Regions from separate parts of the Streptomyces sp. NPDC096310 genome, predicted to be linked through region 2. Evidence: riboswitches for the same ligand, from Rfam matches in the RefSeq annotation. Region 2 holds a riboswitch; each other region holds the start of a gene.
The links. A riboswitch is a leader RNA that binds a small molecule or an ion and turns the genes downstream of it on or off. The one in region 2 is predicted to bind thiamine pyrophosphate.
Positions count from the first base shown of each region.

Region 1: another riboswitch for thiamine pyrophosphate. It lies ahead of thiC (phosphomethylpyrimidine synthase ThiC); the one in region 2 lies ahead of ACIQ7D_RS25915 (thiamine ABC transporter substrate binding subunit).
Region 3: another riboswitch for thiamine pyrophosphate. It lies ahead of thiO (glycine oxidase ThiO); the one in region 2 lies ahead of ACIQ7D_RS25915 (thiamine ABC transporter substrate binding subunit).

Region 1 covers NZ_JBIWFO010000002.1:563,198-567,892, reverse strand. The annotation lists gene ACIQ7D_RS08020 (metallophosphoesterase) at 1-116, shown strand, start outside; gene ACIQ7D_RS08015 (hypothetical protein) at 257-1,102, shown strand; gene thiC (phosphomethylpyrimidine synthase ThiC) at 1,231-3,111, opposite strand; TPP riboswitch at 3,104-3,248, opposite strand; gene ACIQ7D_RS08005 (YibE/F family protein) at 3,389-4,695, shown strand, end outside.
Region 2 covers NZ_JBIWFO010000016.1:96,817-101,511, forward strand. The annotation lists gene ACIQ7D_RS25910 (ABC transporter permease) at 1-1,311, opposite strand, end outside; gene ACIQ7D_RS25915 (thiamine ABC transporter substrate binding subunit) at 1,515-2,639, opposite strand; TPP riboswitch at 2,731-2,856, opposite strand; gene rlmN (23S rRNA (adenine(2503)-C(2))-methyltransferase RlmN) at 2,896-4,002, opposite strand; gene ACIQ7D_RS25925 (phosphatidate cytidylyltransferase) at 4,162-4,695, opposite strand, start outside.
Region 3 covers NZ_JBIWFO010000026.1:28,958-33,652, reverse strand. The annotation lists gene ACIQ7D_RS32025 (hypothetical protein) at 1-84, opposite strand, end outside; gene thiE (thiamine phosphate synthase) at 276-926, opposite strand; gene ACIQ7D_RS32015 (Rv2175c family DNA-binding protein) at 1,101-1,466, opposite strand; gene ACIQ7D_RS32010 (NAD(P)/FAD-dependent oxidoreductase) at 1,575-2,813, opposite strand; TPP riboswitch at 2,978-3,091, shown strand; gene thiO (glycine oxidase ThiO) at 3,089-4,414, shown strand; gene thiS (sulfur carrier protein ThiS) at 4,426-4,626, shown strand; gene ACIQ7D_RS31995 (thiazole synthase) at 4,631-4,695, shown strand, end outside.

The sequences.
Region 1 (4,695 bases), on a different contig from region 2:
TGGTGGAAGGGCCACACGTATATGCCGACGGACTGGCCATCGCCATGGACGGCGGAGTGACGATGGCAGGAAAACTGCTGGTCGTACAGCTTCCGTTGGCCAAATCGTCAATGTAGGACAGGTGTTTTCCGGAAACCCCCTGTCACGCCACGCCAAAATCGCTCTACCATCGGCTTATCCGTAGCAGGCTCTCCTCCGTTTCCGCCGACTGCGGCTCGTTCCACACGGGCGCTACGGCCCCACGGAGTATCGGGGGATGCACATGAAAAGCGCTCCGCACCTGCTGAGCGAGGATCGCGCGGATTTCGAGCGGATCCTTGGCGATGTGCTGCGCAATGCGCACGAACGTCCGGACCTCGCCACGATCGGGCAGCGGCTCAACGCGGAGCAGTTGCGCACCATGGCGCTGAACGCGACGGACCGGATCACCGCGCCGGCGGCGGCCGAGTACGAGCACTACGCCAAGATCCGCGGGGAGTTCCGCTCGCCGGGCACCGCCACATCGGTACGCGACTCGGTGATGGACCCGGCCGAGGACGCCACGACGGACTCCGGTGCCGGGCTCACGGCCGTCATCACGGTCCTGGTGCCGGTCCTCGGCGGCACCGCGGCGGCGATCTTCCTGCTGGTGGGCTTTCTGCTGAAGGCGCTCGACCCGGCACCCGCCTTCGCGGACAGCATGCTCGCCGTGGGCTGGTTCTTCGCGGCCGTCACCGCGCTGGGCATCCTGGCCGCCGCGGTGGGGCTGCTGGTCACCGCGCTGCGCAACAGCTCGACACAGCTCCCCGCCGACGAGACGGCCGGCGGAGAGCTGCCCGACGAGGTCGCCCGGGCGCGCGAGGCCTGGCGCCACGCCCTGCTGGAGCGCGGCATCCTGCCCTTCCTGCGGGCGGCTCTCGACGACCCGAGCGCGGACCCGGCGGCGCCGAGCCCGCCCCGTTCGGTCAAGCAGCTTCCCAAGATCGGCTACAGCAGGCCTGACTTCAGCAGCCCCCACGAGGGCTCCACCGCCGGGCAGCGACCGAACTTCAGCAGCCCGGACTTCAGCGGTCCGGACTTCACCAGCCCCGACTTCGGCGGCCCCGAGCACCGGCCTGAATGACCTGGCCGGGCGCCCGGGGGCCGGCCGGGGCCGGGCCCGGTGCCTGTCGCCGGGGCCGCGGGGACTCCAGAGCGGTACGGGGGGCCCGCGTGGGTCCGTGACAGGCGCCCAGCCCGGTGCCGTGACGGTCAGTCGGCCAGCGGCAGATAGACCCGGTTGCCGGCCGCGGCGAACTCCCTGGACTTCTCCGCCATGCCCGCCTCGATCTCGCCCGCCGGCGCCCCTGGCCCGTCCGCCCCGGACTCACCCGCGCCGCCCGCCATCTCTCCGCCGTGCTCGCGCCGGATGTCCTGCGAGATCTTCATCGAGCAGAACTTGGGGCCGCACATCGAGCAGAAGTGCGCCGTCTTCGCGGGCTCCGCCGGCAACGTCTCGTCGTGGAACTCCCGTGCCGTGTCCGGATCGAGCGCCAGATTGAACTGGTCCTCCCAGCGGAACTCGAACCGGGCGTCCGACAGCGCGTCGTCCCACTCCTGCGCCCCTGGATGCCCCTTGGCGAGATCCGCCGCATGAGCCGCGATCTTGTATGTGATGACGCCCGTCTTCACATCGTCGCGGTCCGGCAGACCGAGGTGTTCCTTGGGCGTGACGTAACAGAGCATCGCCGTACCCCACCACGCGATCATCGCCGCGCCGATCCCGGAGGTGATGTGGTCGTACGCCGGGGCGACATCGGTGGTCAGCGGACCGAGCGTGTAGAACGGCGCCTCCTCGCAGATCTCCTGCTGGAGGTCGATGTTCTCCTTGATCTTGTGCATCGGGACATGGCCCGGGCCCTCGATCATGGTCTGCACGTGGTGGCTCTTGGCGATCGAGTTCAGCTCGCCCAGCGTGCGCAACTCGGCGAACTGCGCCTCGTCGTTGGCGTCCGCGATGGAGCCCGGCCGCAGTCCGTCGCCGAGGGAGTACGTCACGTCGTACGCGGCGAGGATCTCGCACAGCTCATCGAAGTTCTCGTAGAGGAACGACTCCTTGTGGTGCGCGAGGCACCAGGCGGCCATGATCGAGCCGCCGCGCGAGACGATGCCGGTCTTCCGGCGGGCGGTGAGCGGTACGTAGCGCAGCAGGACACCGGCGTGGACCGTCATGTAGTCGACGCCCTGCTCGGCCTGTTCGATCACGGTGTCCTTGTAGATCTCCCAGGTCAGCTCCTCGGCCTTGCCGTCGACCTTTTCGAGCGCCTGGTAGAGCGGCACGGTGCCGATGGGCACGGGGGAGTTGCGCAGCACCCACTCGCGGGTGGTGTGGATGTTGCGGCCGGTGGAGAGGTCCATGACCGTGTCCGCGCCCCAGCGGGTCGCCCACGTCATCTTCTCCACCTCCTCCTCGATGGAGGAGGTGACCGCGGAGTTGCCGATGTTGGCGTTGACCTTCACCAGGAACCGCTTGCCGATGATCATCGGCTCGGTCTCCGGGTGATTGACATTGGCCGGCAGCACGGCGCGGCCCGCGGCGATCTCCTCGCGGACCACCTCAGGGGCGACGTTCTCGCGGATCGCGACGTACTCCATCTCCGGGGTGATCTCTCCCCGGCGGGCGTACGCGAGCTGGGTGACCGCCCGGTCCGTGCGGGTCCGGCGCGGCTGGCGGGGCCGCCCGGGGAAGACCGCGTCGAGGCCCCGCAGATCCGTCGTCCCGCTCCCGAGCAGCCCGCCGCGCGGGGAGGTGTGCTTGAGCCCGTCGTCCTCGGGGCGCGGCGGTCGGCCCGCGTATTCCTCGGTGTCGCCGCGGCCGATGATCCAGTTCTCCCGCAGCGGCGCGAGACCGCGGCGTACGTCGGTCTCGACGGTGGGGTCGGTGTACGGCCCCGAGGTGTCGTACAGCGTGACGTCCTCGCCGTTGGTGAGGTGGACCTGGCGGACCGGCACACGGAGATCGGGGCGGGAGCCCTCGATGTATCCCTTGTGCCAGCCGATGGAGCGTCCGCCCGCGGCCTCGCCCGAGGGGGCCGGGTCCGCGCTGCTGCCCTCCGAGCTGGAGGCAGGCGTGTGTGCGTCCTGATGGGTCATGAGACCTACTCCCTACGCCGGCATTACCCGGTAACAGGTTCAGCGGTCGGCGCAGCGCAGGTGTCCGGGGTTCCGTCCCCGGGACTACACGTCAGCGCCCTCTCAGCCCGGTGCTCCGAGCTCCCGCGTGTGCAAAGGTGCCTCCACGCTAGCGTCAAATCGGGCGCGCTGAACAGAGGGCCCCCCGCATCCTCCGGCTTCTTGCGATGATCGGTCGGTGACCCCACCCACGCAGACTCACGAACCGGGCGCCCACTCGCACAGTCATGGCCCCGCCATGCCGGTCTCCCGGCACCTCCGCAAGGTGATCGCGGCGGTGCTGATTCCATTCGCGGCCGCCGTGGTGGTCGGGCTCGCCGTGCTCTGGCCGGGCGGCGCACCCGCGCACGAGCGGACCGGCGTGGGCTTCGACCGGCAGACCTACGCGGGCCAGGTCGTCCAGATCGAGCGCGTCGCCTGTAAGGACGTGAACGCCTCCCAGGTCCCGTCGACCGGTGACACCTCGACTCCGCAGGGCCGCGAGGCGGTCCAGGAGGAGACGGGGGAGTGCAAGAAGGCGACGGTCGAACTGAAGGAGGGCAAGGAGAAAGGTCACACCTTCGTCGAGATCGTCCAGCCCGACGCACCGCGGCAGTTTCACGTGAAACAGGGCGTTGTGGTCGCCTATGCGCCGGACGCTCCCCGGGATCTCCAGTACTCGGTCTCCGATGTGGACCGCCAGTTCCCGCTGACGCTGCTGGCGGGGATCTTCGCGCTCGCGGTGATCGTGGTGGGACGGATGCGGGGGGTCATGGCGCTGGTGGCGCTCGTGGTCTCGTTCGCGATCCTGACGCTGTTCATCCTGCCGGCGATCCTCCAGGGCTCGAATCCGCTGGTCGTGGCGGTGGTGGGGGCGAGCGCGATCATGCTGATCGCGCTGTATCTGTGCCACGGTCTGACGGCCCGCACCTCGGTGGCGGTGCTGGGCACCCTGATCTCGCTGCTGCTGATCGGCTTGCTGGGGTCGCTCTTCATCGGCTGGGCGAGCCTGTCCGGCAACACCGATGACAACACGGGGCTGATCCATGGCCTCTATCCGGAGATCGACATGAGCGGCCTCCTGCTGGCCGGGGTGATCATCGGTTCGCTCGGTGTGCTCGACGATGTGACGGTGACGCAGACCTCGGCGGTGTGGGAGCTGCGCCAGGCCGATCCGACGATGGGGCCCAGGGCGCTGTACCGGGCGGGCATCCGGATCGGCCGGGACCACATCGCGTCCGTGGTCAATACGCTCGTGCTGGCTTACGCGGGTGCCGCGCTGCCGCTGCTGCTGCTCTTCTCAATCGCGCAGTCGAGCGTGGGGACGGTCGCCAACAGTGAGCTGGTTGCGGAGGAGATCGTACGGACGCTGGTGGGTTCGATCGGCCTGGTCGCGTCGGTGCCGGTGACGACGGCGCTGGCGGCGCTGGTGGTCTCCGCCGACCGGTCCGCCCCGGAGAACCCCGCGCCCCTGCCATCGCCGCCCGCCCCGGACGGACCGGAGGCGGGCCCCGGGGCCGGGCCCGGCTGGGAGCCTCAGGAGTCCCGGGGGCTGCTGGTGCCGGC
Region 2 (4,695 bases):
AGCCGCCTCGCGCAGCCGCCCGTCCACCGCGCGCAGCACCGGCAGCATGGTCCGTACGACGAAGGGCACGCCCACCAGCGCCTGAGCGAGCGGCACGAGGATCCAGGAGCCCCGCAGGTCGAGCGGCGGCTTGTCGAGGGTGATCAGGAAGCCGAAGCCGACGGTGACGGCGGAGACGCCGAGCGGCAGCATCAGCAGCGCGTCGAAGCCCCGTACGAGGCGTCCGGCGCGGCGGGTCAGCGCGGCGGCGGCGAGGCCGCCGATCACCACCGCGACGGCTGTGGCGACCAGCGCGTACCGCAGCGAGTTCCAGACGGCCTCCAGCGGTGGCACGAGGAAGGTGCCGCCGCTCGCGTCCACCGAGGTGAGCGCCCGGTAGTAGCCGAACCCATAGCCGCCCGGACCGTCGAGGGAGCGCTCGACGAGCACTCCCAGGGGCAGCAGGACCAGCAGGGCGACGGTCGCGAGCACGCCGCCGAGCAGCGCCCACTGCCCGGCTCCGGCTGGCCGGCGCGCGGTCTGTTCCGGGTCGACGAGCTTCAGCGCGGTTTCCCGCCGCCGTACGGTCGCGGCGTGTACGGCGAGAATCGCACCGACCGCCGCGAACTGCACGAGCGTCAGTACGGCTGCGGTGGGCAGGTCGAGAAGTTGTGCGGTCTGCCGGTAGATCTCGACTTCAAGGGTGGAGAAGCCGGGGCCACCGAGGATCTGTACGACGCCGAAGGAGGTGAACGTGAAGAGGAAGACCATCAGCGCGGCGGCTGCGACGGCCGGTGCGAGCGCGGGCAGGGTCACGCGACGCCACGCCGCGAGTCGTCCGGCGCCCAGCACGCGCGCCGCTTCCTCCTGGCGCGGGTCGAGCTGTGACCACAGACCACCCACGGTGCGTACGACCACCGCGTAGTTGAAGAAGACATGGGCGAGAAGGATCGCCCAGACGGTGGTGTCGAGCCGCACGCCCCACAGGTCGTCGAGGAGTCCACCCCGCCCGAGAAGCGCCAGGAAGGCGGTGCCGACGACGACAGTGGGCAGCACGAAGGGCACGGTGACCACGGCGCGCAGCAGTTGCTTCCCGGGGAAGGAGAAGCGCGCGAAGACATAGGCGCCGGGCAGCGCGATCAGCAACGTGAGCGCAGTGGAGACGAGCGCCTGCCAGGTGGTGAACCACAGGACGCCGAGGATGTCGGGGCGGCTCAGTACGTCGCCGACGCGTCCGAACTGCCAGGCACCGTCCCTCTTGAGGCCGCGACCGACAATTGCGACCACGGGGTAGGCGAAGAAGACGGCGAAGAAGGCGAGCGGCCCGGCCATGAGGGCGAGGCGTACGGCGCTGCCGCGCCCGCGCCCGTTCCCTCGCCACTGCCGGCCTCGCAAGGCGCCGGGCATGCGCAGAGCGCCGCGCACAGAGCCCCGTAGCACGCGCCGTGGCCCGCCCCGTACGCCGCCACGGCGCGTCACCGTGCCTCGCACGGCCCGGCCGTCCTTCTCCGCCGCCCGGTCCTTCTCCTCGGCGGTTACTTCACTACGAGGGAGGACCACGACTGGATCCACTGCTCACGGTTGGCGGCGATACGGTCGGGCGCCACGGTCTCGGGCCGGTCGATGGTCGCACCGAACTTCGTGAACAGTTCGGGCAGCGCGACGCCCTTGACCACAGGGTTGACGAACATGTTCAGCGGCATGTCCGCCTGGAACTTCTCACTGATCAGGAAGTCCAGCAGAGCCTTGCCACCGGCCACGTTCTTCGCGCCGTCGAGCAGCCCCGCGAACTCGGTCTGCCGGAAGCAGGTACCCGTGGAGACCCCCGTCGGGGCCTTCTGGGGCTGCGGCTTCGCGTACAGCACCTCCACGGGCGGGCTGGAGGCGTACGAGACGACCAGCGGCCGGTCGCCCTTGGCCTTCTTTCCGCCCGGTGAGCCGGAGAAGCTCTCGTTGTACGCCTGCTCCCACCCGTCGACGACCTGGACGCCGTTGTCCTTGAGCTCCTTCCAGTAGTCCTGCCAGCCGTCGTCCCCGTAGTGCGCGACGGTGCCCAGGAGAAAGCCGAGGCCGGGCGAGGATGTCGCGGCGTTCTCGGTGACCAGGAGGTTCTTGTACTGAGGCTTGATCAGGTCGTCGAAGGACTGCGGCGGCGCCAGCTCCTTGTCAGCGAAGTACTTCTTGTCATAGTTGATGCATATATCACCGATATCGATCGGCGTGACCCGGTGCTTCTCCTTATCGAGCTGCGCGCTCGCGTCGACACGGTCCAGGCCCTTCGCCCCGTACGGCGCGAAGAGGTCATTGTCCAGGGCGCGGGAGAGCAGGGTGTTGTCGACGCCGAAGAAGACGTCCCCCTGGGGCGATCCCTTGGTCAGGATCTCCTTGTTGAGCGCTTCGCCGGCGTCGCCGCTCTTCAGTACCTTGACGGTGTAACCGGTCTCCTTGGTGAACTCCTTCAGCACCGCGGGGGACGCGTTGAAGGAGTCGTGGCTGACGAGGGTGACGGTCTTGGACTGCGCGCCGCCACTCCCCCCGTCGCCGGACGACGCGGAGCCGTCGGAACCGCCGCAGGCCGCGAGGGTCGTGGCGCCGAGCGCCGCGGCCAGCGCGGCGAACGCCGCCCTTCTGGCGCCGGTACAGGTACGAATGGTGCTCACTGGTTTTCCTCCTGGGAAGTCCAGGAGAAGACGCGGCCCTGCCCCGGGCCCGGTCATCGGCACGGACCGGGCCCTGGGCAGGGCGCAACAGCTTGAGTGATGTCCGAACTTCCTACCCAGAATGACCCGGGCAAGGTTCAGAGGGTCTGCGACCGCTGCCCGCTCTCACGGACATGTGCCGCACTCTCAGCGCTGTGGCGCTCCCCTGTCGGAAAATATGCAATACGTTTCGGCCCAAGGTTACCCCCAGACCGCGCTACCGCTCCGTGGCAGCCAACTGTCCGCATGCCCCGTCGATCTCCTGGCCCCGTGTGTCGCGTACGGTCACCGGAACGCCGTGCGCCGCGATCGCCTCGACGAACTTCTTCTCGTCCTCCGGGCGCGACGCCGTCCACTTGGAGCCCGGGGTCGGGTTGAGCGGGATCAGGTTGACGTGGACCCGCTTGCCCTTGAGGAGCCGACCGAGCCGATCGCCCCGCCAGGCCTGGTCGTTGATGTCGCGGATCAGGGCGTACTCGATGGAGATCCGGCGGCCGGACTTCTCCGCGTACTCCCACGCGGCGTCCAGCACCTCTCGGACCTTCCAGCGCGTATTGACCGGAACGAGGGTGTCGCGCAGCTCGTCGTCGGGGGCGTGCAGGGAGACCGCGAGCCGGCACTTGAAGCCCTCGTCGGCGAAGCGCAGCATCGCGGGCACCAGACCGACCGTGGAGACGGTGATCCCGCGCTGCGAGATGCCCAGGCCGTCCGGCTCGGGGTCGGTGAGCCGCCGGATCGCGCCGACGACGCGCTTGTAGTTGGCGAGAGGCTCGCCCATGCCCATGAAGACGATGTTGGACAGCCGGGCGGGGCCACCGGGGACCTCGCCGTCGCGCAGGGCGCGCATCCCGTCGACGATCTGGTGGACGATCTCCGCGGTGGACAGATTACGGTCCAGGCCTGCCTGTCCGGTCGCGCAGAAGGGACAGTTCATCCCGCAGCCCGCCTGCGACGAGATGCACATGGTGACCCGGTCGGGGTAGCGCATCAGTACGGACTCGACGAGCGTGCCGTCGTGCAGTCGCCAGAGCGTCTTACGGGTCGTGTCGTCGTCGCACGAGATGTGCCGCACCACCGACATCAGGTCGGGCAGCAGCTCCGTCGCGAGTTTCTGCCGTGCGGCGGCCGGGATATCCGTCCACTGCTCGGGGTCGTGCGCGTACCGCGCGAAGTAGTGCTGCGACAGTTGCTTGGCGCGGAACGCCTTCTCCCCGATGGCGGCGACGGCCTCGCGGCGCTCGGCGGGGGTGAGGTCGGCGAGATGCCGCGGGGGCTTCTTGGCTCCGCGGGGCGCGACGAAAGTGAGTTCTCCGGGTGCAGGCATGGTTCATCCAGTGTCGCAGACGGCGCCACGTGGCCAGCGCCCCGCACGCCGCCCGGAGAGACTACTAAGAGAGACCGCTCCGGGAGACCGCGCCGAGAAGAGGCCACGAGGGGGCTACGCGCCGCGCCGTGGGCGGCGCGTAGCCCCCTCAGGACCCGGTCAGGCCCCCACGAAGAGCACCAGGAGCAGCCAGACCACCGGCGCCGTGGGCAGCAGCGAGTCGAGCCGGTCCATGATCCCGCCGTGCCCCGGCAGCAGCGTGCCCATGTCCTTGATCCCGAGGTCACGCTTGATCATGGACTCGCCGAGATCGCCGAGCGTGGCGCTGGCCGCGACGGCCAGACCGATCAGCAGCCCCTGCCACCAGGCGCCGCCGTCGATCAGGAACTCCATCAGGAGCGCGCCGGCCACCATCGCGAAGGTGACGGCGCCGCCGAGCCCCTCCCAGGTCTTGCCGGGGCTGATACGGGGCGCGAGCTTGTGCGTACCGATGCGCCAGCCGACCGCGTACGCGCCGGTGTCACTGACGACGGTGAGCACAAGGAACATCAGCACACGCTGCGAACCGTCCCCCGCTGTGAGCATCATCGCGACAAAGGTCGCCAGGAAGGGCACGTAGAACGCGGCGAAGACCCCCGCGGTGACGTCCTTGAGGTAGCCCTCAGGCGGCTCCGTCATCCGCCAGATCAGCAC
Region 3 (4,695 bases), on a different contig from region 2:
CAGGAGGGGCGCCGCGGTCGTGTACTGCGCCTCACGCGCGGCCCACCAGTTCAGTGGCGCGGGCTTGCGCCAGGAAAGTCTCACGCTGTCCCCCTCGAAGGAGGCGGTCCGCGGTCACGTACGTCTCCCCGCCCCGACGAAATACCCGGACAAAGTACAGCGCGGCCGCGTGGGGCGGAACGCCTCGAACAGGCCAGAAGGAATGGGCCGTCGCGGTGGGGCCGCATGGCCACGCCGGAGGAGGCGCTATGTGCCGGACAGGCCAGGTCCCCGGGTCAGAAGGCGCGTGCCCGTATCCGCCCGGCCAGGGCCGCCGTCGCGTCGGCCGGGTCGTCGGCCTCCGTGATGGCCCGTACGACGACGACCCTGCGGGCTCCGGCGTCCAGCACCTCGTCCAGGTTGCCGGCGTCGATCCCGCCGATCGCGAACCACGGGCGGTCCGTGCCGCTCGCCGCCGCGTACCGCACGAGGTCGAGCCCCGGGGCGCGGCGGCCCGGCTTGGTGGGGGTGGGCCAGCAGGGGCCCGCGCAGAAGTAGTCCACCCCGGGCTCGGCGACCGCCGTGTCCACCTCGGCGCGCGCGTGGGTGGAGCGGCCGATCAGCGGGGTGGTGCCGAGGATGGCCCGGGCGGCCGGGACGGGCAGGTCGCCCTGGCCGAGGTGGAGCACGTCGGAGCCGATGGCGTGCGCCACGTCGGCGCGGTCGTTCACGGCGAGCAGCGTGCCGTGGCGGCGGCAGGCGTCGGCGAAGACCCGGAGGTGGTCCAGCTCCTCGGCCGCCTCCATGCCCTTGTCACGGAGCTGCACGATGTCCACGCCGGACGCCAGCACGGCGTCGAGGAACGCGGGGAGGTCACCCTGCCGCTTGCGGGCGTCCACGCACAGGTAGAGCCGCGCGTCGGACAGTGCCTGGTGGGGCGTGGGCATGGGAAGGTCCCCCCGTTGGTTCCACGTTGGTTCCGCCATTTGTTCGCGCGTCGGTTCGCGCGTCGGTTCCGCGTGGTGCGTGTGTGTCGTACGTACGTCTGTGCCTCGGATCCGCGACGGTCCCGCAGCGGGCGGACAGCGGGAACGCCGTCCGCCCGCGGCAGGACCGGGCCGTCAGACGGCGAGCGCCTGGGCCCGGCGCTTCACCTCCGTACCGCGGTTCTCGCTGAGCGCCTGCGCGGGGGTGCCGGGCAGGCTCGGGTCGGGGGTGAAGAGCCACTCAAGCATCTCTTCGTCGGTGAAGTGGTCGTCCCTCAGGAGCGTCAGGGTCCCGGCGAGGCCCTTGACGACCTTGTTGCCGTCGATGAAGGCCGCGGGCACCTGGAGCGCCCTGTTCTCACCCCGGCGCACGGCGATGAGCTGGCCTTCCTTCACCAACTGCCGCACGCGCGTCACCTCGACATCGAGCATTTCGGCGATATCGGGCAGGTGAAGCCAGGCGGGGACGAGAGCATCGATCTTTGCGTCAATCTCGGTCACAGGACAAGCGTGCCATCCCGGACTGACAGTGGGCACCCCGAGCCACCCCGGACGGGGGCGAAACCGGGCCGAAACGGCGCTCGGACCGGTCCTGGCGCCCGGAAATTCTCAGAGCGCCGCCTTGCGCAGCGGTACCGCCGGATCGGCCGACAGCACCGGGTCGAGACGGGTGCCCGTCTCGATCAGCTTGCGGCCCTGGGCCAGGTCGCGGGGTCGCCCGACGGCCAGCAGGGCCACCAGGACGCCCTCGCGCAGCCAGACCACCGACCAGGCCGCCCCCGCCGGGTCGCCGCGCCGTACCAGGGTGTCGGCCGCCGGGTGGTGGCCCGCGTACTGGACGAACCGGCCGAACTGCTCCGACCAGAAGTACGGCACGGGGTCGTAGACCCGCTCGGTCTCCCCGACGGCCTGGGCTGCCACCGTGAGCGGGCCCTGGAGCGCGTTGTCCCAGTGGTGGACGAGCAGCCGTTCGCCGTAGCGCGCCGACGGGAAGGACGCGCAGTCACCGACCGCGTACACATCGGGCAGCGAGGTGCGCAGCCGCTCGTCCGCGGTGACCGATCCGTCCGCGCCCAGCGCGATACCCGAGCCGGCGAGCCAGGCCGTCGCGGGCCGTGCGCCGATGCCCACGACCACCGCGTCGGCGGGGAGCCGGCGGCCGTCGGCCAGGACGACGGTGCCCCGCTCGACGCCGGCCACCCGCGCGTGTGTCAGCAGCGTGGCGCCGCTCTCCGCGTACCAGCCGGTCATGGGGGCGGCCACCTCGGCCGGCAGGGCGCCGGCCAGCGGCCCGTCGGCCGCCTCCACGACCGTCGCGGCGCAGCCGGCCTCGCGGGCGGCGGTGGTGAACTCCGCGCCGATCCACCCGGCGCCCACGACCACGACCCGCTGCCGTCGCTCCAGCACGGGGCGCAGCCGCTCGGCGTCGTCGAGCGTGCGCAGCGGATGGACGCCGGGCACGCCCTCCGTGCCGGGCAGGACGGTGGCCTCGGCGCCGGTGGCGATGACCAGCACCTCGTACGGGAGGGGACCGACGGTGGTGTCGATCTCCCGGTCGGACGGGCGCAGTCCGGTGGCCTTCCGGCCCACCACGAGGTCGACGGAGAGGGCTTCGAAGTCGATGTCGAAGGCCGATCCGTCGGCCTGGCCGAGCAGTACGGCCTTGGAGAGCGGGGGCCGGTCGTAGGGCGCGTGCGGTTCCTCACCGATCAAGGTGATCCTGCCCTCGTACCCCTTCTCGCGCAGGGCCACGGCGGTCTGTACGCCCGCCATGCCCGCGCCGACGACGACCACCCCGGGCCCCTCCGGCCGCGCGTTCCCTGCGTGTTCCTGCCGCTGTTCGCTCACCCGGTCACCTTAGATCGGCGCGGGGGCGCCCGGGGGAAGCTCCTCCGTCACACGACGGTGGAGAGCCCGTGGCCCGACGACGTGCCGCCGTCGCGCTTCACCCGCGGTGGCCACGGGCGACGCTCCCTTACCGCGCGGCATACCGCGCGTTAGGCTGGCCGCCGACACTACCTCGCGGGAGTCCGGACGCACCGGGCTGAGAGGGAGGCTGGAGCGGCCTCCGACCGTACGAACCTGATCCGGGTCATGCCGGCGAAGGGAGGGGCTGGACGCCCATGCAGTCATCCCAGGGGTCACCTCGGGAAGAGCCGCCCCATGGAGTGCGAGGGGCCGCTGCGGCCTCCTGTGCGGGGTACGACGTCCTCGTCGTCGGGGGCGGCATCATCGGCCTGGTCACGGCCTGGCGGGCGGCGCAGCGCGGGCTGCGTACCGCTCTCGCCGACCCCGGTCCGGGCGGCGGCGCGGCGCGCGTCGCGGCGGGCATGCTGGCCGCCGTCACCGAACTCCACCACGGCGAGCAGACCCTGCTCGGCCTCAATCTCGCCTCCGCCGCGCGCTATCCCGCGTTCGTCGAGGAGCTGGAGGAGGCGAGCGGCCGGGACACCGGCTACCGCGCGTGTGGCACGCTCGCCGTGGCGCTGGACTCCGACGACCGGGCCCAGCTCCGGGAGCTGCACGCCCTCCAGGTGCGCTCGGGGCTGACGTCCGAGTGGCTCACGGGGCGCGAATGCCGGCGCCTGGAGCCGATGCTCGCGCCGGGCGTACGCGGCGGGCTGCGCGTCGACGGCGACCACCAGATCGATCCGCGCCGGCTCGCCGCCGCGCTCCTCGCGGCCTGCGAACGGGCCGGGGTGGTCTTCCACCGCGCCTGGGTGCGGGGGCTCTCCGTGGTACGGGACCGGGCCACCGGCGCCGTGCTGGCCGATGGCGGCGTGCTCGGCGCGGACCGGGTGGTGCTGGCGGGCGGCAGCCTCAGCGGGAGGCTCGCGGGCATCCCCCCGGAGGCCGTGCCGCCGGTGCGGCCGGTCAAGGGGCAGGTCCTGCGCCTGGCGGTGCCCGGCCCGTACGCGCCCTTCCTGTCCCGGACGGTACGGGCCGTGGTGCGCGGCTCCGAGGTCTATCTCGTGCCGCGCGAGAACGGCGAGCTCGTCGTCGGCGCGACCAGCGAGGAGCTGGGCTGGGACACCACCGTGACGGCGGGCGGGGTGTACGAGCTGCTGCGCGACGCGCACGCGCTGGTGCCCGGCATCACCGAGCTGCCGCTCACCGAGACCCGCGCGGGTCTGCGCCCCTGCTCGCCGGACAACGCGCCGCTGCTCGGGCCGACCGTGCTGCCGGGTCTGTCGCTGGCCACCGGTCACCACCGCAACGGGGTGCTGCTGACGCCGGTCACCGGGGATGTGCTGGCGACGGTCCTGACGTCCGGTGAGCTGCCGCCCGAGGCCGCGCCGTTCACCCCGATGCGCTTCTCCGCCGCCGCGTCCCGCTCTCCGCGCCCGTCCGGCTTCCCGCTCCCCTCAGAGGCCTCCACCGCGCACGGCCCCCCTACCGCGGCCACCGTGACCGGTTCTCCGTCCGTCTCCCTGGAGCAGTCCGTATGAACACCGCCGTGATGTACGTCTCCGTCAACGGCGAGCCACGCGAGTTCGCCGCCGCGACGACGCTCGACACCGTCGTCGCGACCCTCACTCCGGCGCGCTCCGGGGTGGCCGCCGCCGTCAACGAGACGGTGGTCCCCCGTACCCGCTGGTCCGGCACCGCGCTCAGCGACGGCGACCGGGTCGAAGTCCTCACCGCCGTCCAGGGAGGCTGACGGAATGGCCGACGACCTTCTCACCATCGGCTCCACCACCTTCGCCTCCCGGCTGATCATGGGCACGGG